2 linked regions of the Lentisphaera araneosa HTCC2155 genome follow. The protein of the gene in region 1 interacts with the protein of each later gene in a pairwise test. Links are inferred from orthologs where the notes say so. Each region holds a gene or a part of one and is shown on either strand. Other genes may lie near its edges.

The links.
Region 2: the proteins of LNTAR_RS17170 (region 1) and LNTAR_RS08220 interact in binary tests that used the Escherichia coli proteins (3 or more experiments, as listed by UniProt). The link is inferred for Lentisphaera araneosa HTCC2155 from one-to-one orthologs.

The regions. Positions count from the first base shown.
Region 1 is NZ_ABCK01000019.1:8,478-19,588, reverse strand. What follows is about bases 5,210-8,056. They hold LNTAR_RS17170 (type I restriction-modification system subunit M), read left to right. Parts: upstream 5,210-5,814; coding sequence 5,815-7,299; downstream 7,300-8,056. Other genes in these bases: LNTAR_RS17165 (AAA family ATPase), read left to right, coding at 7,380-8,056; LNTAR_RS17175 (HEAT repeat domain-containing protein), read left to right, coding at 5,210-5,547. Also shown: LNTAR_RS17200 (DUF2787 family protein), read right to left, coding at 63-455; LNTAR_RS17195 (RecB family exonuclease), read right to left, coding at 486-1,319; LNTAR_RS17190 (hypothetical protein), read right to left, coding at 1,319-1,798; LNTAR_RS17185 (beta clamp domain-containing protein), read right to left, coding at 1,893-3,290; LNTAR_RS17180 (hypothetical protein), read left to right, coding at 3,482-4,732; more of LNTAR_RS17175, read left to right, coding at 4,729-5,209; more of LNTAR_RS17165, read left to right, coding at 8,057-8,645; LNTAR_RS17160 (RloB family protein), read left to right, coding at 8,647-9,333; LNTAR_RS17155 (restriction endonuclease subunit S), read left to right, coding at 9,330-10,538; LNTAR_RS17150 (HamA C-terminal domain-containing protein), read left to right, coding at 10,540-11,111. UniProt on the Escherichia coli protein: The subtype gamma methyltransferase (M) subunit of a type I restriction enzyme. The M and S subunits together form a methyltransferase (MTase) that methylates A-2 on the top and A-3 on the bottom strand of the sequence 5'-AACN(6)GTGC-3'.
Region 2 is NZ_ABCK01000006.1:285,911-297,100, forward strand. What follows is about bases 4,960-7,885. They hold LNTAR_RS08220 (uracil-DNA glycosylase), read left to right. Parts: upstream 4,960-6,037; coding sequence 6,038-6,733; downstream 6,734-7,885. Other genes in these bases: LNTAR_RS25405 (DUF2760 domain-containing protein), read left to right, coding at 4,960-5,422; LNTAR_RS08215 (site-2 protease family protein), read left to right, coding at 5,476-6,066; LNTAR_RS26570 (VF530 family protein), read left to right, coding at 6,767-7,078; LNTAR_RS08230 (voltage-gated chloride channel family protein), read right to left, coding at 7,086-7,885. Also shown: LNTAR_RS25400 (DUF389 domain-containing protein), read left to right, coding at 1-1,362; LNTAR_RS08195 (DNA recombination protein RmuC), read right to left, coding at 1,375-2,802; LNTAR_RS08200 (3-deoxy-D-manno-octulosonic acid transferase), read right to left, coding at 2,805-4,091; LNTAR_RS08205 (adenylate kinase family protein), read left to right, coding at 4,218-4,826; more of LNTAR_RS25405, read left to right, coding at 4,829-4,959; more of LNTAR_RS08230, read right to left, coding at 7,886-8,381; LNTAR_RS08235 (endonuclease MutS2), read right to left, coding at 8,381-10,756; LNTAR_RS25410 (sigma-70 family RNA polymerase sigma factor), read left to right, coding at 10,887-11,190. UniProt on the Escherichia coli protein: Excises uracil residues from the DNA which can arise as a result of misincorporation of dUMP residues by DNA polymerase or due to deamination of cytosine.

The sequences.
Region 1 (11,111 bases):
ATAATAAAAACCCGGGCAGCGTTTAACTGTCCGGGCTTGGTTAGAGAATATGTTCTTTGGAATTAGCTTGAATTGACCTCAAGGTCATAAATCCCCATATTGTAATAAGCTACAAAATTCTTTTGCCAAATCTTGAAGAGTTCCGCTCCATGAGCGATGGGGTAATTACGTCCGATGTGAGTAAATCTCTTGTGTTGAAAACCGAAGTCAATTTCTTTCACAAGTTCAGCGTATGGACCGTGGCCAACATATGCAAAATCAGTGATGTACTGAATAAGTTCTTGTTCATTCACACGTAATTCTACTGTGTGGAACCCACCCGAGTCAGCGGAATAGCTTGGGTCGCGAAAATTCAGCGTAAAAGCTGTTCGCCCGAGATCATTGTCAATAATAATCGCCGCTAGAATTTCATTGAGCTTCTTGTTCATGGGTAATAACAAATTTTGGATATTCATCTGATCGTCCTTATTTTTTTTGATAAATACTCATGCCACTTGCTGAGCTTTTCCCGCCTGACAAGTCTGCCAAGAAGTACAAGCTCCAGAGTACTGACATCCGCCACAAGCAAAGCTAGTTTCATGTGGGTAGTACATCTCTTGCTCAACGACTCTATCTGCCATATGCACCAACTGGATGAAACGATTAAAATCCGTTTGAGTACGATTGGTCATGTAGCGTGTTACAGTCGGAGTCTTAGCCTTGGTGATAACGTCGTATCTAAAGAGCGATTCACGACTATCTATCCCCTGGCGCAAAGCGTACAAGTAAGCCGTCGCTTGAAGGTCTTTATGGCATTTAATCGCAGGCCATTTGGAGGCGGAAGTCTTAAAGTCCACAATAATAATACGTCCCTTGTTCTCCACCACGGCATCAAACTCACCGATGAGTGGTTTTGAACCAGGCAGATTGACCCTAAAGGGAACATCAGTATCGACAACTTCATCATCGGGATCAAGATTCTCGGCTAAGGCCTGGAGCATCTCCTGACCCTTCAATATATAATCATCGATTTCCTTACCTTCGGCAAGAGGCACATCAAAGCGCGAGTCATTAACCTCAGTCTGAAGAGCGTGAGCGAAAAAGTCATTCAACTCATTCTCCTCGGGTTCTTGCATATCTTTATGCAGATTATAGAGATAACTTGCTCCTCGATGAAAAGCTTTGCCGAACACTAAATTCATCGGCACGAACTCTGGTATCTCCTTATAGATACGACCAAAAGCATACTGCATCGAACAAATATTGAGGATCGAATTCAGTGCGGAAAAACTCCAGTGGGGATCCTTGCGCAATTCAGCAAAGTTAAGTTCAGTATTCATTAAGCAGCCCTCTGATTCTGTAGCTGTTCAATGAGCTGTGACGCCTGCTTCTTAGAGATCTTCCAAATGGATTCGACACCGAATTGATTCAAGGCCATAGCATCGACTTGTTCTTGACTTAATCCACGCTCGGCACCAAGACGATTTAAAAACGTTGCTTGCTTTTGAGATATTTGTGACGGGGTATTTTGGACTCCTGAGTACTGACGCCCTGATTTTGCATTTTGTGTCGCTAGTGTTGAGTTAACTTGTGGAGCTACAGGGTGTTTAAGCGGGATATTTTGCTTATTAGCATAATGCGCAATTTCCTGTTCAACCGTATTTTCAAGTAATTCATAAGCATCACGAAAGGCTTGTTGAACTTCATGATTACTTAGGTTTTCAGGGATGTCTTTTTCAAGACTGCCATAAAACGAGTTAGAGCTATATTGTTCTTGGCCTGGGACCTTTTTACTAAAACTGATATTGATCTTTAACATAATGATTTTTCCTTTTTTAAATAAAAAGCCGATAGGATCGTGATGATCCTACCGGCTTAGTTGATACTGATTAATTGAATGCTTTGGCAAATACCTAAGCGGCTACTTTTTGCAGTTTACTAATCAGGACCTGAGTTTGCTGATACTCCTTGAGTTTCTTTAGAGTATCTTTCTCATAGGCTTTGAGCTGGCGCGCCAATGATTTTAATCCGGCTTGAGAGTCACGGATCAACTTGTGCGCTTCATCAGCCTTGGACTTAGCCTCAGCCTGGATTTCTAGGAGATGTTCAATCGTTTGATTAATCTCTTCAATAGCACTTACTTCTGTGTTTTCATTCATAATGGGATTTTCCTTTTGTTGAATTGTTTTTGTTGAAGTTTCTTTAGCTTTTGGCGCGCCATACTTTTCTTGAATGTGCGCCTTAATAACTTTGAAGTCGGATCCACGCTTCGGCATGATTACACTTTGGGTATTGGATGAACTTATACAGATCGGAGAACTAGCATCGGTAAGATGAATTTGGACGTCTCCATGAGCTGCAATTAATGCATCTAATAAGAAGTTTGGATCGACTGCAAAAGACTTGGGTGAGTCATTACTTTGAGCACCAACAATACTTGCGGCGCGTTGACCACTTTCATCGTTCACCGCAAAGATTAATTTATTGTCATGCCAATGTAGACTATGCTCACCTTTATCAGACTGAAGCTGACGAATAGTGTCGCAAAAGAAAGCCAATTCGCAGCCACTTAAGTCAATTGTCGATTCGTAGCTCTCGGGAACGACCGTTCGCCAGTTTGGATACCCCCCCTCAACTTGCTGACACTGATACAACCAGGATGAGTTCGCAATCTGAATCGTTTTATGATCCACTTTGATTAAACTCTCCTCTTCGAAAATCTTAGAGACTTTCAACACCTTCGTTAGAGGAATGAGGGTATCTTGCTTAACTTGTAATTCAGTTTTAATATTTAATAAGCGCCGACCATCAGTAGCCACAAGCTTATGTGCCTCCGAGTCAAAGAAAATGCTATTGAGCACATCTTTAGCCGGATCAGTCGATGCTGTGTTGTATGCACGACGGTAATTAACAATTAAATCACTTGCATCTAAGCCCTCAGTTGATTTGAGTTCACTTAATGTTTCGGGGTAATTGACTGAATCAATCGTGAGATAGCTTAAACTCATCCCATTAGAGAATTTCACTTGAAGTTTTTCTTCTTCATAACGAAGCACCACTGAGTCGCCACGTTTCATGCCCGCAACGATTCTTTTGAGTGTCTCGGGGCTAATGAGAAATTCACTCGGCGTACCCCCCTGTTCTTTAGAACGGTACACAAGCGTTTCACTCAGATTAGTTGCCGTGAGTTGAAAGCCCTTAGCAAAAATTTCGACACAAACCTGACTGAGAAATTTGTTACTACTCTTGCTGAGTACTCGAGCAAAATTGGTTTTAATTTGTTGCAGTTCATTGTACTTAAATTGAATCATATCTTACTCCTGTTGTTTAAATAAAAGCTTCTTACGCCCAAAAGCGTGAGAGGCCGCATAACTAAATAGTTAGTTCATAGGAGTGATATATATGTGACTTGGCATGAGCTACATTTTTGGTTTCGAGTTTCATCATGTTTATTTCTTAAAAAAACACGGGAAGAAAAATCATGGGTAGAGCAAAGAAAGAATTGGAAATTGATCCTGCATGGGGGCAACATATCTGTAAAATCTATGACCATATCGTTTCGATTGCGGGTAAACAATTTATCGTTTCAGGTAGAGGCACATCCTCTATGGATCGAGAAAAAAAACTTAAGGCGCTGAATAAAATCTTTCACAAGCGTGCTTCATTCGATTCGTATCGTGCTCGAACTGGTCAGCATGTTATCGAAATTCTAACTGCGGAGGAGCTGGCGCAGGCCAAAAAAAATCAAGATTATACTGAAAAGGAAGCTAAGATACGAGAAGACTTTTCCGAACAGCTACGGTGTTTACTATATAAATCAGAAAAACTAATGAAGCAGGTTTCGTGCGTCGATTCGATCAATAAATATGAGCAATACGATGATTATTCATTCCATTTATCACTTTGTATAACGGAGAGTTATGAGAGGAGATTTGCAGGTTTTGATTTGGATTTTGCCATTCAGCTACGTGAACTGCGCTTAAAAATTGAAGTTGAGCACCTCAAGCATGAACTCAAGCATCGTGATGACTTAAAAATCAAGATGACAGATGATACATGGGCGCAAGAGCAGGAAGTGTCAGCTGAAATTCTCGAAGACCTGGAAACTGAATTAAAGGAGGCAAGGAAACGATCAGTAACTATAGGTTGGTCAGATCATATCTGCGATGGTGAGTATGTCATTGAAATTGGTGAAAAGGTCTTTTTAAATATCGCTAGAACTAACCTAGGCGATCTTCAGCATCGGCATTTTTGGGAAGACCGGCGTTCGCACAAATTATCGGTGTATTCGGAAAGTCTTGGTCTTAGCAAATACGGAGGGGAATCAAGGCGGGCATTATTGGGTGAAGTAGTTATCGATGTTTTAAGTCCCTTCGACAATCTCGTAGCAGAGCAGCAAGTTTCTAATAATACTCCGTGGCCTAGTGGGCAAATAAAGGACTGGGAGAAGAAGCTGGCTAATTATGAGCAAGGCCTGAAAGAAATTTTAGACAATGACTCAATTGATAATAAGGCTAAAGAAATCCGTGATCAACAAATAGCCATATTTAAAAATCATATCCAAAACGCAAAAACAGAGATAATACTGTTGACCGAAGAAAATGAGCTTCTGTTTAAGCCTCTGGAACGTGAAGTTTTGTACCTGCAGCGTGAAATATCTCGATTGGAACCTAAGCTGAAGAAATACAAAAAACGAATAACGGAACTTAATAATCAGATACAAGCGGATGCGCTCAAGGAAAAAGCTGAATGAGTCAATTTAATGAAAAGTATAAATCTGACCCACGATCAAGTCGTGAAATTATACAGCTATACCGCTCCGAGATTGAGGATGATGATTCTTCTACGAGCTTGGCTACGGTTCATTACCGTAGCAGCCAAGAGGAGTTTGACCTGGGACTCGAATATTGCCAAAGTGAAGACCGCTGGGATCGCGCCACAGGTGCAGATGTACTCGCTCAGCTCGACTGGGAGAAAAAGGCATTTTATAAAGAAACCGTAGATGTGCTGTTGTCGCTCTTGTCAGATGAGAACACTGAAGTTCTCTATTGTGCTACAGTCGGACTCGGTCACCGACATGATGCTCGTGCCATACCTGACCTCCTAAAACTTGTGGATCATGAAAGCGAGGACGTACGCTATGGCGTGGTACATGGACTAAGCAGATATGAAGATCCGGGTGCGATTGCCGCTCTCATCACATTGAGCAAAGATTCCGATGAAGATATTCGCAATTGGGCCATCTTTGGCTTGGGCTCACAAATTGAAACCGATACACCTGAGATTCGTCAGGCTTTATTCGAGGCCTTAGATGAACCTCATGATGAGGCGCGTGGTGAAGCCTTGGTCGGTTTGGCTGAACGAGGTGATGAAAGAGTTGTGAGTGCCTTGCTAGAGGAATGGCAATTGGACTCGGTTGGGATTCTCAGCCTTGAAGCTGCCGAACTTATAGCAGATCCCCGTTTAAATGAAACTTTAATCGATTTACAAAAAAGCCTGAATCTCGATGACGATGCCCGCATGGAAGCACAACTTGAAAGAAGCCTTAAGGCCTGTGCTCAAAAATAAACCTCATGGGTTCGCAGGCGTGGGATTAAAAAACACTTGCTTGTTCAAGGACTACGGAGTTCACAGCGCATACACGTGAGTTCGTTTTAACTCTGCTGAACTGAAGAGCACTCCTATTGATTTCAGGTAACTGTCCAGTACCTTAGCGTAAAAATAAATCGGCGGGAGGTTCTGTCGTACGAGCATATGGTTTACCCCTGTGTTTATGATAAGAGTTTTGTTCGGCTCCCTCCCATCTAAAGAATTAATAATTTTACGGGAAGTGTTATGATTACGGGTGAGATAAAAAATAAGATTGATCGTATTTGGGATGTGTTTTGGGAAGGCGGACTCAGCAATCCACTCACGGTTGTGGAGCAGCTAACGTACTTACTCTTTATAAAAGGCTTGGATGAGCTGCAATCCACCAAGGAAGCCACGGCGTCCATGTTGGACTTACCCGTAGATGCACCGGTATATTCTGATGATCAGCGTGAGCTACGTTGGAGCGCTTTCAAAGAACTCGAAGCGCAACAAATGTTTTCTTTATTTACGCGAGTAGACGACTCTAATCCCGGTATTTTTCAGTTCATTAAAAATCTACATGGCGATAATGATTCGGCGTTCTCACGCTACATGACCGATGCACTCTTTCAGGTTCAATCTCCCAAGATGCTTCAGCGCGTGGTGGAAATGCTCGATGAAATCCCCATGCAGGATCGCGACACCAAAGGCGATATCTACGAATACTTGCTATCCAAGATTGCTACCTCAGGCACACTCGGGCAGTTCCGTACGCCCCGACACATTATTGATCTCATGGTTGATCTCATGCGTCCTACACCTCAGGATACAATAATTGATCCCGCTTCGGGCAGTTGTGGCTTCTTGGTTTCAGCTAATAATTACCTGCGTAATAATCACAAAGAAATTTTTACTGATGGCGCGCTTAATCATCACTTCAATAATGAGATGTTCTACGGACACGACATGGACTCCACTATGCTGCGTATTGGCGCGATGAACATGATGCTGCACGGAGTTGAGAACCCCAATATCGATCGCCGCGATTCACTCGGTGAAGAAAATAAAGATGAAAATAGTTACTCACTCATTCTCGCTAACCCTCCCTTTAAAGGAGCATTGGATTTTGAAGCCTGCTCCAAGTCGCTGCTCGCCATGTGCAAAACCAAAAAGACTGAACTACTCTTTCTCGCCCTCATGATCCGCTCGCTCAAGCTCGGTGGACGCTGTGCAGTGATCGTTCCCGATGGCGTTCTCTTTGGTTCGTCTAAAGCGCATAAACAAATTCGTGAACAGCTTGTCGAAAAACAAAACCTTGAAGGCGTTATTTCTATGCCCTCAGGTGTGTTCAAACCTTATGCTGGTGTGAGTACGGCTATCTTGCTCTTTACAAAAACTGATGAAGGTGGCACCGACAAAGTTTGGTTCTACGATATGAAGAATGATGGTTTTAGCCTCGATGATAAACGTGCTCCTATCGAAGGCTCCGATCTTCCTGATATTATTAAATCTTTCCACGAACGAAATAATGGCCAGGATGGCCAGTCCAGGACGGCACAGTCATTCTTTGTTCCCAAAGAAGAAATTATTGAAAACGGTTATGACCTCTCAATCAACCGCTACAAAGAAATTGTCTACGAAGAAGTTCAGTACGATGAACCCGAGATCATTCTCGATCGTATAGACTCATTGGAAAAAGATATCGTGGCCGGTGTTTCCGAGTTAAGGGAAATGGTAAAAAATAAGTAAATATGAGTTTTTTTCTCAAAAGACTTTGTTTTTAATATCTCGTTGCATACTTTAAAGTATAATTAAAGAGGTTTTTTAGTATGTTACTTAGTTTTACAGTTGGGAATTTTTGCTCCATTAAAGAGCCTGTGACCTTAGATATGCAGTCTATGGGTCAAGTAAGTGAACTCAAAGATAATGTAATTGTTTCGGGACAGAACAAGCTTCTTAGGTCAACAGTGATTTATGGCGCGAATGGCTCAGGCAAATCAAATGTTATTGAAGCCATGTCCTTTTGCAAAAATTATGTTCGTGATTCTATCCGGAATCAAGAAGGCGATAAAGTCAAAGATCTAGTCCCTTTTTTACTCGGTGATGAGAAAGGCGAAGACCCCTCATTTTTTGAGGTCGAATTTCTAATTGGAACTTCAAAATACCGTTATGGATTTGAATTAAACAGAGAAAGTATAGTTGGTGAATGGCTTTATGTCTTACCCGAGAAAAAACGCAAAGAGCGTGAATTATTCGTACGGGATAATGAAATTATTGAAGTTTCCAAATCTTTCAAAGAAGGCAAAGACCTAGAGGATAAAACCCGTGACAATGCGTTATTCTTATCTGTTTGTGCTCAGTTCAATGGTGCCGTCTCAAAAGAGGTTTTGACTTTTTTTAGAAACTTTAATGTTATCTCAGGTATCAACGATGATAATTACAGCGGCTATACATCGAGCTTTATTGAAAATGACTCTAATCGTAAGCTTGTTTTAGATTCTTTGAACCAAATTGGTTTGGGTATTGAAACTATTGTAGATGAAGAGTTAACTGAAGAGCGTTTGCCGCATGACCTTCCTGAAAAAATCAAACAGCATTTACTCGAAACAAAAGTTCTTTTCTTTGAACGCAGTCGCTACGATGATAAAGGTAAAAAATGCGGCAGCGTAAAAATCCCACTCAGCGGAGGCGAGTCAGCGGGTACACAAAAGTACTTTCATCTCATGGGACCATTACACGATACCTTGACCAATGGCAAGGTTTTAGTCATTGATGAATTGGATGCACGCTTACACCCCAAGCTAACCTTGAATATCATACGTATGTTTCATGATCCTCAGATCAATAACAAAGGGGCTCAGCTTATTTTCGCTACGCATGATACCAACTTACTCGCGTCACGACAGTTTCGCCGTGATCAGATATACTTCACGGAAAAGAATAATATTTCTGCCACTGAACTCTATAGTTTAGCCGAAGTCAAAGTTCGTAAGGATGCCAGTTTTGAGAAAGATTATTTGATCGGACGTTATGGTGCGATTCCCTTTATGGGTGGATTGGAGTTCATTAAGCAGTTTTCTGACGAGGAGATGTAGAATGGCTCAAAAGGGGAAGGTAGCAGGATCAAAAAAAGCTCTTCGGGAGAAAGCGAAAAAGCAAAAGCGTGGCTATCGACGGATGGAAATACGCAAGCGTTACCTAATAGCTTGTGAAGGTCAGGAGACTGAACCAAATTATTTTGCAGAAATAAAGAATCAGTTACCGCGTGATATTGTTGTTGTTCCGAAAGGAGATGGACGCAATACCCTCAGTCTGGTTAAATGGGCCGAACAGGAAGATAATAAGCTCAAAGCAAGTGATCAGGAAGCCGACGAAGTATGGATCGTAATGGATCGTGATAGTTTTGAGTCGCATCACTTTGATAATGCGATCAAATCAGCAGAGGCCAAAGGTTTTGAATTAGCCTGGTCAAATGAATGCTTTGAACTCTGGGTATTACTTCATTTTGAAGAGATCTCAGTATCTTTACCACGTGAAGCTATTTATCAAAAACTCAGCGCTATCTTCGGCTTTAATTACGTACGAGAAGGAAAAAATAAAAACCTCTTTCAATTGATTCGTGAATATGGTGGAGATGAAGAACTCGCTATCCAACGCGCCGAGCGTCTCTGGCTTCAAGCTAAAGAAGATCATGATGAGGGTACACCATACTCCAGTACGAATCCCGCTACCGGTATCCACAAGTTGGTTCAGAAACTTAATTCTCACCGGAGTGTAAAATGAACAGAGTTCTAATTGGAGATATTAGTTCACAAATAAGGGGCGTCTCGTATAAAAAAAATGATGTAGTAGACGAGCCTACTGAAAGGTATACACCCGTTATGAGGGCTAATAACATTAATGAAGGTTTTCTTAACTATGATAAGCTTGTTTATGTAAAATCTGAAGTAATCAAAGAACATCAGTTGTTACAAAAAGGCGATGTACTTATATGTGCCTCCAGCGGTAGTTTAAACCTCGTTGGCAAGGCTGGGAGCTTTTTAGATTCTACCTCCAGCTCATTTGGGGCATTTTGTAAAGTATTACGTCCGGATACTAAAAAAGTATTTCCACGATTTTTTCATTTTTATTTTCAGTCACAGGGTTATAAACGATCTATTAAAGCTTTAGCTGAAGGCGCCAATATAAATAACATCAAAAATGAACATCTTGATGATTTAAAAATCCCCCTTCCTTCTTTGGAAGAGCAAAAACGCATTGCGGCCATCCTCGACAAAGCGGATGAACTACGCCAGAAGCGCCGCGAGGCCATCTCCCAATGCAACGAATTCCTCAAATCCACATTTCTCAGCATGTTTGGCGACCCCGTCACCAATCCCAAAGGTTGGGACAAAATTATATTCGATGAACTATTAGATAACATTGATGGTGGCTGGAGCCCTAAATGTGAAACCTGGCCTGCCACATTGGATGAATGGGGTGTTATGAAGTTAGGCGCATTAACCACCTGTGAATACAAAGAAGAAGAGAATAAAGCTATGTTGCCGGGCCTGGAGACTAAATCAAATATTGAAATTCAGCCTAGAGACTTATTGTTCAGCCGTAAAAATACCCACGAGTTAGTGGCTGCTTGTGCTTATGTGTGGGATACCAGACCACAGTTAATGATGTCAGACTTAATGTTTAGATTTAAGTTCAAAGCTAGTGCGGAAGTCAATTCTATCTATATGTGGAAGTTATTGGTGAATGAAAGGCAAAGAAAAGAAGTACAAGCTTTAGCAAGTGGTGCGGCTGGCTCTATGCCCAATATTTCTAAAAAGAATTTAAAAACAATAAAGTTACCTATTCCTCCGATCGAACTCCAAAACCAATTTGCTGAGATTGCCAAAAAGACAGAATCCTCCAAATCCCAAATGCAGCAGAGCCTCAAAGAACTCGACGACAACTTCGACGCCCTCATGCAAAAAGCCTTTAAGGGAGAGCTGTAAGATGGACTTCAGTGATGATATTTCAAAAGCGATCAGTCGACTCGTACGTAAATCCCCTGGTGATATTTCTGCATACATAGATCACGTATGTCAATCACGAGAAGTCGATGGGACAAAAACAGAATCACATTTTCATTTTATCCAACTTGACGGTAACAAGCGTCCTAGAGTATCTGATTTAGTTGATTATATCGTAAATTTGATAGTTGACTATTCGATTCCTAGAAGTGAAATAGAAAAAGCTAAAAAAGAGCTGATGACGACAGGCAGTACTGCGAGCCTTATGAAACTACAGACCAAAGCTAAAGGCCTTTTTGCAGATGTCGTGAAAACTGGAGAAGGAGGTGAACTACTGCTGTATACACTTGTCCAAAAAGTTTTGAATCTTCCACAACTCATTTGTAAAATGCCATTAAAAACAAATTCTCAGCTTCATTATAATGGAGCTGATGGTGTACATGTGGATTATGATAAGGAAGCAGATTGCCTTGCCTTATATTGGGGGGAATCAAAGTTGTATGCAGACTTAGGCAAAGGACTATCGAGTTGCTTTGAAAGCCTTGCACCTTTTTT
Region 2 (11,190 bases), on another replicon or contig:
CATGTTCACCCCCTCATGGTTAAACCACCAAATAATCAGCCCGAAATCATGGAAGAAGTGGGTATTCACCAACTCTCGAAAATGTTAAAAAAAGTCGACTTAGAATTAGATGGTCATTATTTAAAGGGTCGTGTGGTTCATCATAAAGATGTTTTGGAAGGAATTGCAGAGACGGCAGAAGAGGGCTACGACTTTGTCGTGCTTGGGGTTTCTACGGGCGGTTCAATTCAGAAAACTCTCTTTGGAGATATGGCGGATAAGCTCATCGAGAAAAATAAAGATATCTCGGTGGCAGCACACCGCGTAGCCAAAAATAAGGCTGAAAGATTTAAAGATAAATTTGAGTATTATTGCAACTTAGCTGTACCGCAATTGACACGTGAAGGGCGCATTGAGCTTCACGAAGCTTTGTTGATGAACTCCACCTGGAATTTCGACTTTGTTTCCTTGATGTTGCTCTCCACTTCTATAGCCGCCTTGGGCTTAATTAGTAACTCAGTGGCCGTCGTTATTGGGGCGATGTTGGTAGCTCCTTTGATGACACCTATTTTAGCTACGGGCTTGGCTTTAGTCCAAGGCAATGTGCCGATGATTATTAATGCCTCGCGCTCAATTTTATTTGGTTTTTTGGCATCTTTAGGGATTAGTTTTCTCATTGGCTTGTTCACCCCGATGGAGCATTTAACCAGCGAGATTTTATCGCGTGGAACTCCACGAATGGCGGATTTATTCATTGCCTTCGTTTCTGGTATTGCCGCAGCACACTGTATGACGCGAACGCACCTTTCTGCAGCCTTGCCGGGTGTGGCAATTGCTTCGGCTTTAGTTCCGCCAATTGCCTCCATTGGGATAGCTCTCTCCAAAGGCATTGCGGCAACGGTACAAGGGGCAACGGTTTTATTCATTACTAACGTTATCTGCATTGTCTTAGGCTCGGCACTCACTTTCTTTGCAGCGGGTATACGAGCTCGCCCAGATCAGTCAGCCAATAAGTTGGTTAAGCGCCTTTATCTATTGCTTATCTTTTGCATGACCCTTTTGTGTATCCCTCTGAGCTCACGCTTGGTGAAATATGTGGTTAAAAAAGTAAGCGATAGTTCACTTCCCAACCGCGAAGAATTTGTGGGCATGACGGATCCAGTTTTGAAAAAATACAGAATCACCAACGTGACAAAAGTGAGCTACAAGGATTTAAAAGAAGAAGGCCTGAGCGTATGGATCTGGGTTCAAGTTGGCCATGTTCCCGACCGAGTCATCATTGATGAATTCGAAGCTTTACTCAGCAAGGAACTTAAACGCAAAGTTGTCGTCAGTATCTGGCCAGAATTTGTGATGACCAAAAACTTAGAATTTATTAAGTAGAGTCTTACCTAATTATTTGGAGTTCTCTTCAATCAGCTCTGGACTTGAAAAGTCCATGTCAGCTTTATGCAGTACTTCTTTGGGCATAGCCTTTTTACTTTTGATACCGAGTTCTTCCAAACTTTTACAAGTACGAATGAGGTTGCCTCTTCCGGTCATCAGTTGGCCTTCAGCACTATCGTAAGCTTTGCGAGCCTGCTCAATGCCCTTGCCGACTTTTTGAAAGCTTTCTACATAACCAACAAATTTTGAATAGAGGGCTTCTGCCTTATCGACAATAGCTTGCGTATTTCTGTTTTGATTTTCGAACTGCCAAATTTTACTGATGGTACGCAAAGTGATGAGAAGGGTGGAGGGGCTCACGAGCATGATGTTTTTCTTATAGGCATCGAGAAAGAGTTTTTCGTCAGCTTCCACTGCGAGGCGGAAAGCACCCTCCACTGGCATGAAGAGCAAGACGTAATCCAGAGAATTAATGCCGGGCAAATTTTCGTAGGATTTATCTGAGAGTTCTTTGATATGATTTTTGACTGAATCTAAATGAGCTTTACGCAAAGTGAGACGTTCATCTTCATCAGCAGAAGAGCAATACTTCTCATAGGCGACTAAAGAAACTTTAGAGTCAATAATGATCTGCTTTTCATCGGGCAAATGAACGATGGCATCAGGCATGTAGCGTTTGCCATCTTCGGCAGTCTCAGTGACCTGAGTGAAGTACTCAGAGCCATTGCGAAGGCCAGAGGCTTCGAGGACGCGTTCCAGGATGAGCTCGCCCCAAGTTCCACGAGCTTTGGAATCGCCTTTTAGGGCTTTGGTGAGCTGCAGGGCATCTTCACTCATGCGGGTATTGAGTTCTTTGAGGCTCTTGATTTCCTTCTCTAGGGAGAAACGTTCTTTGGCTTCTTTATTGTAGCAGTCCTGAACTTGCTTTGAAAAAGTATGGATCTGCTCTTTCAGTGGTTTAAGTGTGAGGTCGAGCTTCTCTTTGTTGGCTTGACTTTGGTTTTTACTTTGTTCTTCAAAAATTTTATTGGCAATTTCTTTGAAGTTTCGACTGAGTTCTTCCTTGCTAGCCTTGAGTGACTGCAGTTTTTCGTCATGGAGGGTGCGATCGGCTTGCATTTGAGTTTTCAAAGTCGCATTGAGGGTGATGATTTCCTGTAGCTGAGAGGTCGATTTTTGTGCTTCGTCTTCAAAGCGGGAAATGAGTTTTTGGCGTTCGTTCAAGAGGCTCGTTGAGCTGGCGACTTCAGCTCTGAGCGTACTTATTTCATTTTGTTGGACTTGGATCTTTTCTTCTTTTTCAGCTGTACTTTTGGCCTGATCGCGAAGCTTTTCCAGTTCAATTTCTAGTTCTCTTGAGGTACCTGAATCTTTCTTGAGGAAAAACATGATGGCAGCTCCAATAATTAAGCCCAGTAATGCGTAGACAATTTCCATATTTATCCTTCTAGTTCTTTGATGATGACTTCGACAGTGTGATGTACGGCACCCTTTGCGGCACTAATGATCTTATATCCCGATTCTCCTATCTCAAGTTGTTTTTGCGGATCTCGCAAAAGCTTGTCGAGTTCTTCGCTTAACTCTTCCATAGTGCATTGCAAACCTGCATTGGCCTGTTTGCAGAGTTGGTAGAAACCGGGTTGTGAATAGGTATGAGGGCCAAAAACAAAGGGTTTCTTGTAAAACGAGGGCTCGAGGAAATTGTGGCTTCCAACTTTTCCAGTAAAACTTCCACAGACAATTCCAATGGTGCCGATTTGATAAGCTTTCATTAATGCACCCATCATGTCGATCACAAGAATATCTTCAGCAGCTTGATCATCTCTTATTTGCGAAGCTCGCGAAAATTTTGCACCGGATTTTTCGAGCATAGCGCAAACTTTATCAAAGCGCTCAGGGTGACGTGGAACAATGATTGTCTGTAATTCGGGAAAATTCTTTTTGAGTTTATTATGAGTTTCGAGGGCTAATTCTTCCTCGCCGGCGTGAGTCGAACCGTAGATGAGGCAATGATTAAGGCTTGTGTCTTGCAAACCGAGGGAGCTTTTGAAATCATTTAGTTCACTTTCACTAAGAAAGGGAGGATTGGAGTCGAGTTTGATGTTGCCGCTTACTGTGAGTTTGTCCTTGGCGATGCCCATTTCTTCAAAACGTTCTCTAAAAGTCTCTGACTGAACAAAAAAGTGGTGCATGGGTTCGAAGAGAAGTTGGCCAAACTTAGCAAATTTTTTGTAGGATCGCAGGGACGAGGCGGATAGTTTGGCATTGACCTGATAGCAAGGGATGTCGCGTACTTTGGCTCCGTGAAGGTAATTGAGCCATAAGTCATTTTCGACGATGATGACGGCGTCGGGTTGAATATATTTGAAAATTTTGTTGGTCAAAGGCCAAAGATCGTAGGGAAGATAGAAGTGGCCATCTACATCTTTTAGTTTAGACGCCACGGCTTGCCCCGTTTCGGTGACAGTAGAGACAAAAATTCGGCAGTTGGGATCTTCGGCTTTGAACTCACTGGCAAGTGTGCCAGCAACTTGAGTCTCACCCACAGAGACGCTGTGAATGAGGTAGGTCTTTTTGCTTTTGTCGGCTTTAGGATAACTTTGAAAGCCCAAACGAGGTAGGGTACTTTCGCGATATTTACTCCCCATGATAAGACGGATGATGTGAACCGGTGAGTAAAGGATCAAGAAGACCGAGACGAGAGCGTTGTAGAGGATGAAAGTCATGTAGGGAAGAACCTAATTCTGTTTAGACTTAATATTGGCAGTTAATTCATTTGAACAAATTCTATTAGGGCATAAATTCGGGCTTATTTACAATTATTTATCTAATGAAATCATAAGGAATTAAAGATGTCTAAGCCAAAAGCTATTTTATTGTTCGGCCCTCCCGGTGCTGGTAAGGGTACAGTAGGTGCTAAATTAACGAATGTTAGCGCTAACTACCACCTCTCAACTGGTGACATCTTTCGCGGTCTTCCTCCGGAAAGTCCTAATGGTAAAGTATTTTATAGCTACGCGAACGAAGGCAAGCTCGTTCCTGATGATGTGACAATCGAAATTTTCTGGCGTTACATGCAGGGACTCATTGACACAAATAAATTTGATCCTTCAACTCAGTACATTTTCCTCGATGGCATGCCCCGTACAGCAGAGCAGGCCAAGATCCTCGATAAGTATGTTGATGTGGTAAAAATCATTTCACTCAAAATCACCAATGATGACGAGATCGTTGAGCGTTTAGCGAAGCGCGCAAAAATCGAAAAGCGTGCCGATGATGCAGATAAATCAATTGTCCTAAATCGCTTGGCTCAGTACCGCGAAAAAACGCAAGTGGTTCTTGAGCACTATGACGACGCAATTATTTCTGAGTTTGATGCGCAAAAAACTCCTCTCGAAGTTTTCCGCAACGTACTCGACGGAACACTCGACGTTCTTAATCAAAGTCCTGCAGAAGCTTAATTATGGGTCTCGCAACGGCATTTAAAGCTTTTTTCTCTATCCTTGGCGATGGAGAGAAAGCGGAACTTTGGGAGAAAGCTTGCGGTGGTAAGCTTATTGAGGATACTCAAGTCAAAGATTTGGAAGGCAAAGTAGGGGCATTAGAGGGCGAGCTCAATTCTGAAAAGAATACCGTGACTCAACTCAAAGATGAACTCAAAGCTGCCAATTCAAAAAATGACCGTAGCGATGCTATTTATACGCTTACACTGCTCCAGCGCGAAGGCCGCCTGATCGATTTCTTGAAAGAAGACATAGGTCCTTATAGCGATGAACAAGTTGGAGCTGCAGTGCGTCAGATCCACGAAGGCTGTGCAAAAGTTTTAGAAAAGAACTTTAAAGTTCAGCCTCTCGTCGACTCTGCGGAAGGCGATGAAGTAGAAGTGCCGAAAGCCTATGACCCAGCTAAGTATAGTCTCAGTGGTCAGGTGAGCGGTGAAGGGCCTTTCAAGGGTTCACTCGTTCATAAAGGTTGGGTCGCTTCTGCACTCTCACTTCCCGAAAGATCAAAAGATACCGACACATCTGTTATTTGCCCTTCTGAGGTAGATGTCTAATGGAGTTCTCCCTGTTCAAGTTGCCGATTAAGGTAAGGAACAGCTTTTTCTTTTTGATTGGCTTTCTTGCCCTTATGTGGGGTAATGGCCCAGATGGAGCCAATTTAATGATTTCTGTTTTGTGGTTTATTACACTTTTTACCGCCATACTCACTCATGAATTAGGCCACGCTCTTTTTGCTCGTTGGTATGGAATGCAGCCACGGATCGAGATTCACGGCATGGGTGGAGTAACCATCTGGCAAAGCATGAAACGCCTCGATTTCCGTCAGCGCTTTGTGATTAGCTTTGCTGGTCCCGGTACGGGTTTGGTGCTCGCCGGTTTATTTTTTGGCCTCTTGCAAATACCTAACTTGCCTGCCTTAGTCCACGCCTTATTAACCATGCACCTTACAGTTTATATCTTCTTAAATCTTATGAACCTACTACCGATTCGTCCTCTCGACGGCGCGGAAGTTCTCAGTACACTCATTGGTTGGAAAAAGGGCAGTGTCAATGAGAAAATTATTGATAAAGTTTCCTTTGTTACGGCAGCTGGTTGTGCTGCTTATGCCTACATCAGTGGCTTCTTGATTCTAGCCGTAATGGCGGGGTATTTGGCTTGGCGTTCTTATAATGCAGCGAACCCCAATGCTCGTCGATAAACTTAGTTCAGATTGGCAAAAGGCCCTTGGGCTTGATAAAAAGTATTTTGCGGAGCTCGCAAAGTTTTTAGATTCCGAACGTGAAAAGTATAGCGTTTACCCCAAGCAAGAAGATTTATTCAAAGCTTTTGATTATTGCGATTTTAAAGATGTGAAAGTTGTCATTTTGGGGCAAGATCCATACCATGGCCCCAATCAGGCAATGGGCCTCTCATTTTCAGTTCCACGTGGTGAAAAGATTCCTCCTTCCCTAAGAAATATTTATAAAGAACTCGATTCCGACCTTGGTATCTCTCCTGCTTTAGATGGTGATTTAAGTCCTTGGGCTCAACAGGGGGTACTCTTACTCAACACCAGTTTGTCAGTTCGTGATGGTGAGCCAGGCTCGCACTCAAAAGGTCATTGGGAAGAATTTTCCGCACAAGTTCTCAAGAGTTTGTCGGAGCAAAGTGAGCATCTAGTCTTTGTTCTTTGGGGCGCTCATGCACAGAGTCACAAAGATTTGCTCGATGCGCAAAAGCATCTCATTATTGAATCGGTTCATCCTTCACCACTTTCTGCAAGCCGTGGCTTTTTTGGATCAAAACCCTTTTCAAAAATCAATAAATATTTAGAGTCGACTAAGCAAGAAGCGATTGATTGGCGCCTCGAGCAGCTATTGTTTTAGTTGTTAAACTTATTTTTATAAAAGGACTAATGTATGGATAATACTGATGAAAATAAGCTCAGTGAAGAAAAAACAGCTGATGGTATAGTACCTGAAAAGTTCAATGAAGTAGAGCTCGATGAGCTCGTCTATGGGGAGAGAAAAAAGAATCCCATGGATGGGGTGACACTCAAAATTATGCTCATCAATCTCGAGGAATACTACGGTTGGGAAGGCCTCGGAGAACGTATCGAAATCCGTTGCTTCAATCACGATCCCTCCATGAAGTCGAGCCTTAAATTCCTTCGCAAAAATGAGTGGGCCCGCAAAAAAGTCGAAAAACTCTACGAGATCACTTTTTTATAAACTTAGATTATTTATTACTATCGTTAAGCGTCTTATCTTGATCGTCTTTGAGGCTGGGGTGTTTGACGTGGTGCAAGATCTGAGAACTATAGATGCTTGAATGTCCTGAGAAGATGTAGGCGACGACACAGGATAAACCCAGGTAGATGCCGATTTGGGCTCCAAAGAGTTCGATGCCCATGAGTGTGCAGGCAATCGGTGTATTTGTTGCACCGGAGAAGACGCCGACAAAACCAATGGCCGCGAGTAGAGCTAGGGGTAAGGGGATGATAAATGAGAGCGCTGAACCTAAAGTGGCGCCGATGAAAAAGAGTGGAGTCACTTCTCCGCCTTTGAAACCAGCTCCGAGAGTGAAAGAAGTGAAGAGCAGTTTTAGGGCAAAGTCATAGGGCATCATTCTTTGAGTGAAGGACTCTTCAATGACAGGAACGCCCAGACCTACGTATTTAGTAAAATCAACTGAAGTTTGACCAAGAGCCCAAAAAGCAAGGGCAAGAACAATGCCACCAATAAAGGGACGTAGGGGTGGGTAGGAGATTTTTTTGGAAAAAAGATCGCTCCAAAAATGGTTGGCTTTGGAGAAAAGCATCGCAGTCCAACCAAAGAGAATGGCCACAAGGAAAGTATAGAAAAGTGTACTTGGACTAAGAGCAAGCGCTTCAGGGTGGAGGTAGTGGGTGTGGGTGACCACAGTAGGGTATTTCCATTGAACACAAACTTGGTCGGCAATAATCGCAGAAAGAAAAGCGGGCAAAATGGCTTGGTACTGCACGCGACCAATGATGTAGACTTCTAAAGCAAAAACGGCCCCTGCTAAAGGGGTGCCAAATACGGCGGAAAAACCCGCTGCGACCCCCGCAATAATGAGGATGCGTCGTTCATCTTTGTCGAGTTTAAAGATTTGGCTGAACTGATCGGCAATAGCTCCACCCATTTGCACACCCGTACCTTCGCGTCCTGCTGAGCCACCAAAAAGGTGAGTGGCAATTGTGCCGAGGGCCACGAGTGGAGCCATGCGTAGTGGAATGATTTTTTTTGGTTGAATGATCTCATCTAGGAGCTGATTGTTGCCTTTGACAACATTTTGCCCAAGGTAGTGATAAATGAGGCCAATGCACAAACCTCCAAGGGGTAGAAGCCAGAGGATCCACATGCGATTATCGCGAAAATTCCCGGCCCATTCCAAGCCCATGAGAAACCAAGCGACGGCAGATCCCACCAAAAGGCCAACAATAATTGAAATGAAAAGCCACTTCGCTAAGTGACCTGCATCTCTGAATTGGCTGGTGAGTTGTTTTTTCATTAGCGTTTAAATTCGACCCAAGTCACGGCGTCACCTGCGGGATCTTCGGAGAGATCGGGGCAGTAGAAGCGTTGGATATATTTTTGTGAGGCAAGGTGTTTGTGTACGGCACGTCTGAGTTGGCCTGAGCCACGACCATGAATGACTTTCACTTGATCGTGATTACTGCCGTAGGCTGAGGAGAGCCAAGTGTCCAATTCACGCAAGGCAGCTTCGGCGTACATGCCGATAAGTTTAATTTCCATGGACACATTATTTGTCAGTCGATAACTCTGCTTAGCTTGCTTGACCTTTGGTTTTTTAACTTCAGGAACTGATTCAGCCGTGCCTAGTTCACTACGTTTAACGGCAATTTGCATGCCATCCGCATCGAGTAGGAATTGTTTGCCACGTTTCTCCACTTTAATGATTTTGGCGTGGCTTTGAAGTTTTTCGACCCAGACTTTATCGCCTTCTTTGAGCTCTTGATCCTTGATGGGCTCAACGGGAGTAGCTTGGTTATTATCGAGAGCCGTGCGCAAGCCATCGCGTTTTTGGATGACCTGTTTGCGAAGATCGCTAATGTCTGCTTCAGGCTGGTGTTTTTTGAGTTTGCGCTCGACTTTTTCCACTTGGCTTCGCGCATTATTGAGGATGCTCTCCGCTTCTCTTTGCGCTTGTCGCAAAATATCTTTACGTTCGCGACGTAGAGTGGTGAGTTCTTCTTGGACGCTCGCAGCTTCTTTTAAAGCTGTGTCGCGACTGTTGCGAGCTTCGCGAGCATCTTGTTGCATCTGACTCTGTTGCTTTTGCAGTTTGCCGATGACGTTCTCGAGCTTGAGTTCTTTGTCGGAGAGGAAGCTCTTTGCATCTTTTAGGATATCGTGGGGTAATCCATGGTTGCGAGCGATTTCGATGGCGTGACTGGCGCCAGGGATACCAATATCGAGAATGTATTCAGGTTTTAGACTCTGACGATTAAAACGTACCGCAGCATTCATCATGCCTTCTTGTTCTTGGGCAAAAACTTTGATGGAACCAATGTGAGTCGTTAAAAGGGTCAATGATTCACTCTTGGCGAGACTCATGAGGATAGCATTGCCCAGGGCACCGCCTTCGACGGGGTCAGTTCCCGAACCCAGTTCATCAAGAAGTACGAGGCTCTTCTTTTTTCGAGCCAGCTTAAGAATGGTACTGACAGATTTTAGGTGAGCAGAGAAAGTTGAAAGATTTTGACTAATGGATTGTTCATCACCAATATCCGCTAAAATATCTTCGAAAAGTGGCAGTTCAGAAAACTCATTAAGTGGAACTGGCAAGCCACTTTGGTGCATGATGCTAATTAAGCCAATTGTTTTGAGGATGAGGGTCTTACCGCCAGTATTTGAACCGGTGACGGCGAGGGTGCCTAGGTCAGAAGGAAGTTCCATGTTCAAGGGGACTAAGTTTTCCTCATGACCTTGCTCTTTGAGAGTTTTAAAGAGTAGAGGGTGGCGTGCATTAATTAACTTGAATGTTTTACCTGTTTGCGGGAAACGTGCTTTGACTTCTTCGGCCCAAGCCTGGACGGCAAAACACTGGTCGCAGAGGGTGAGTGACTTAAAGGCATTCATTAAATCGGGGATCTCGGAACGAATTGAGGCACAGAGTTCCTGGATGATTTTAAGGATGATTTTGCGCTCTTCGCTGAGCATGCCGGCGCGCTCATTGCCTAAAGCAACGATGGATTCGGGCTCAATGAAAATTGTTTGGCCCGTGGCGGATTCGTCGTGTACAATTCCTTTGAGCTTACTTTTTTGATCTCGCTTCAAAGGGACACAAAAACGATCGTTGCGCGAGGTGATGTATTTATCTTGGAATATGTCGTTTTTATCATTCTTTAAGTAGTAATCTAAGCGGTTTTTGATCGCTTTTTCACATTTGCGAATCATTGGGCGGATGCTGGCGAGTTCCTTGGAAGCACTATCCTTGATTTGATCTTTCGCATCAAAAATTTTATTGAATTCATCGCGAAGTTCGCGAAAGGGCAGGATGCGTTCATGGAGTTCGCGAATACTATCGAAAGTTTTGAGTGATTCCTTGTTGAAGCAAGCATACATTTGCGCTGAATAAGTGATGAAGCTTCGGACTTGAATGATTTCATCGGGCTCAATCCATGAATCCACTGCGTTGAGAGCAGTAAGATCTGGGAGCGAAAAATTACTGCAGGGAATGCCTTCTGGGATCAATTGAGTGACGGCATCAAAGTCGCGATAGAGTTTTTGTCGACGGGGGACTTTGGCTGTGCTGGGTTGCAAACGGGCAATAGATTCTTGGCCCGAAGTGCTTCTTGCGTAAGAGGCAATCCAGTTTAAGAGTTCAGGGAATTCCAGGATTTGTTGACTGTGTTGGTTCATACATATAACTATTGTTGAAATTGAGGTGGCAATGTAAAACGCAAAACAAGCACTTCAAGATGAGTATGGGTCTTGCTTTCCCCTATTGTTAAGCTAGCTTAACAGAACAAATAGTTAAAAAACGAGTTATATGTCTTATTCGAGTTACTCTGGAATTGATACAATCTCTGCTTATATGCAGAACGTGGCTAACCTGCCACGATTAACCAGTGAAGAAGAGGTTTATTACTCTTCTAATTTCCGTGAATCACGCGTTCATTTGAATGAACTACTCGCCGCTTTTCCCAAACTCGTCAGAGAACTCTTACTTAATGAAGGTTACCACGATCACGCGGGGCGTAAGAGGCATTATTTTACTGGCGAACGTTCAAGTGATTACTCCGTAGCCGATGTGGTAGAATATCTTTCGAATACAGAAGAACAGAGCGAGGGAC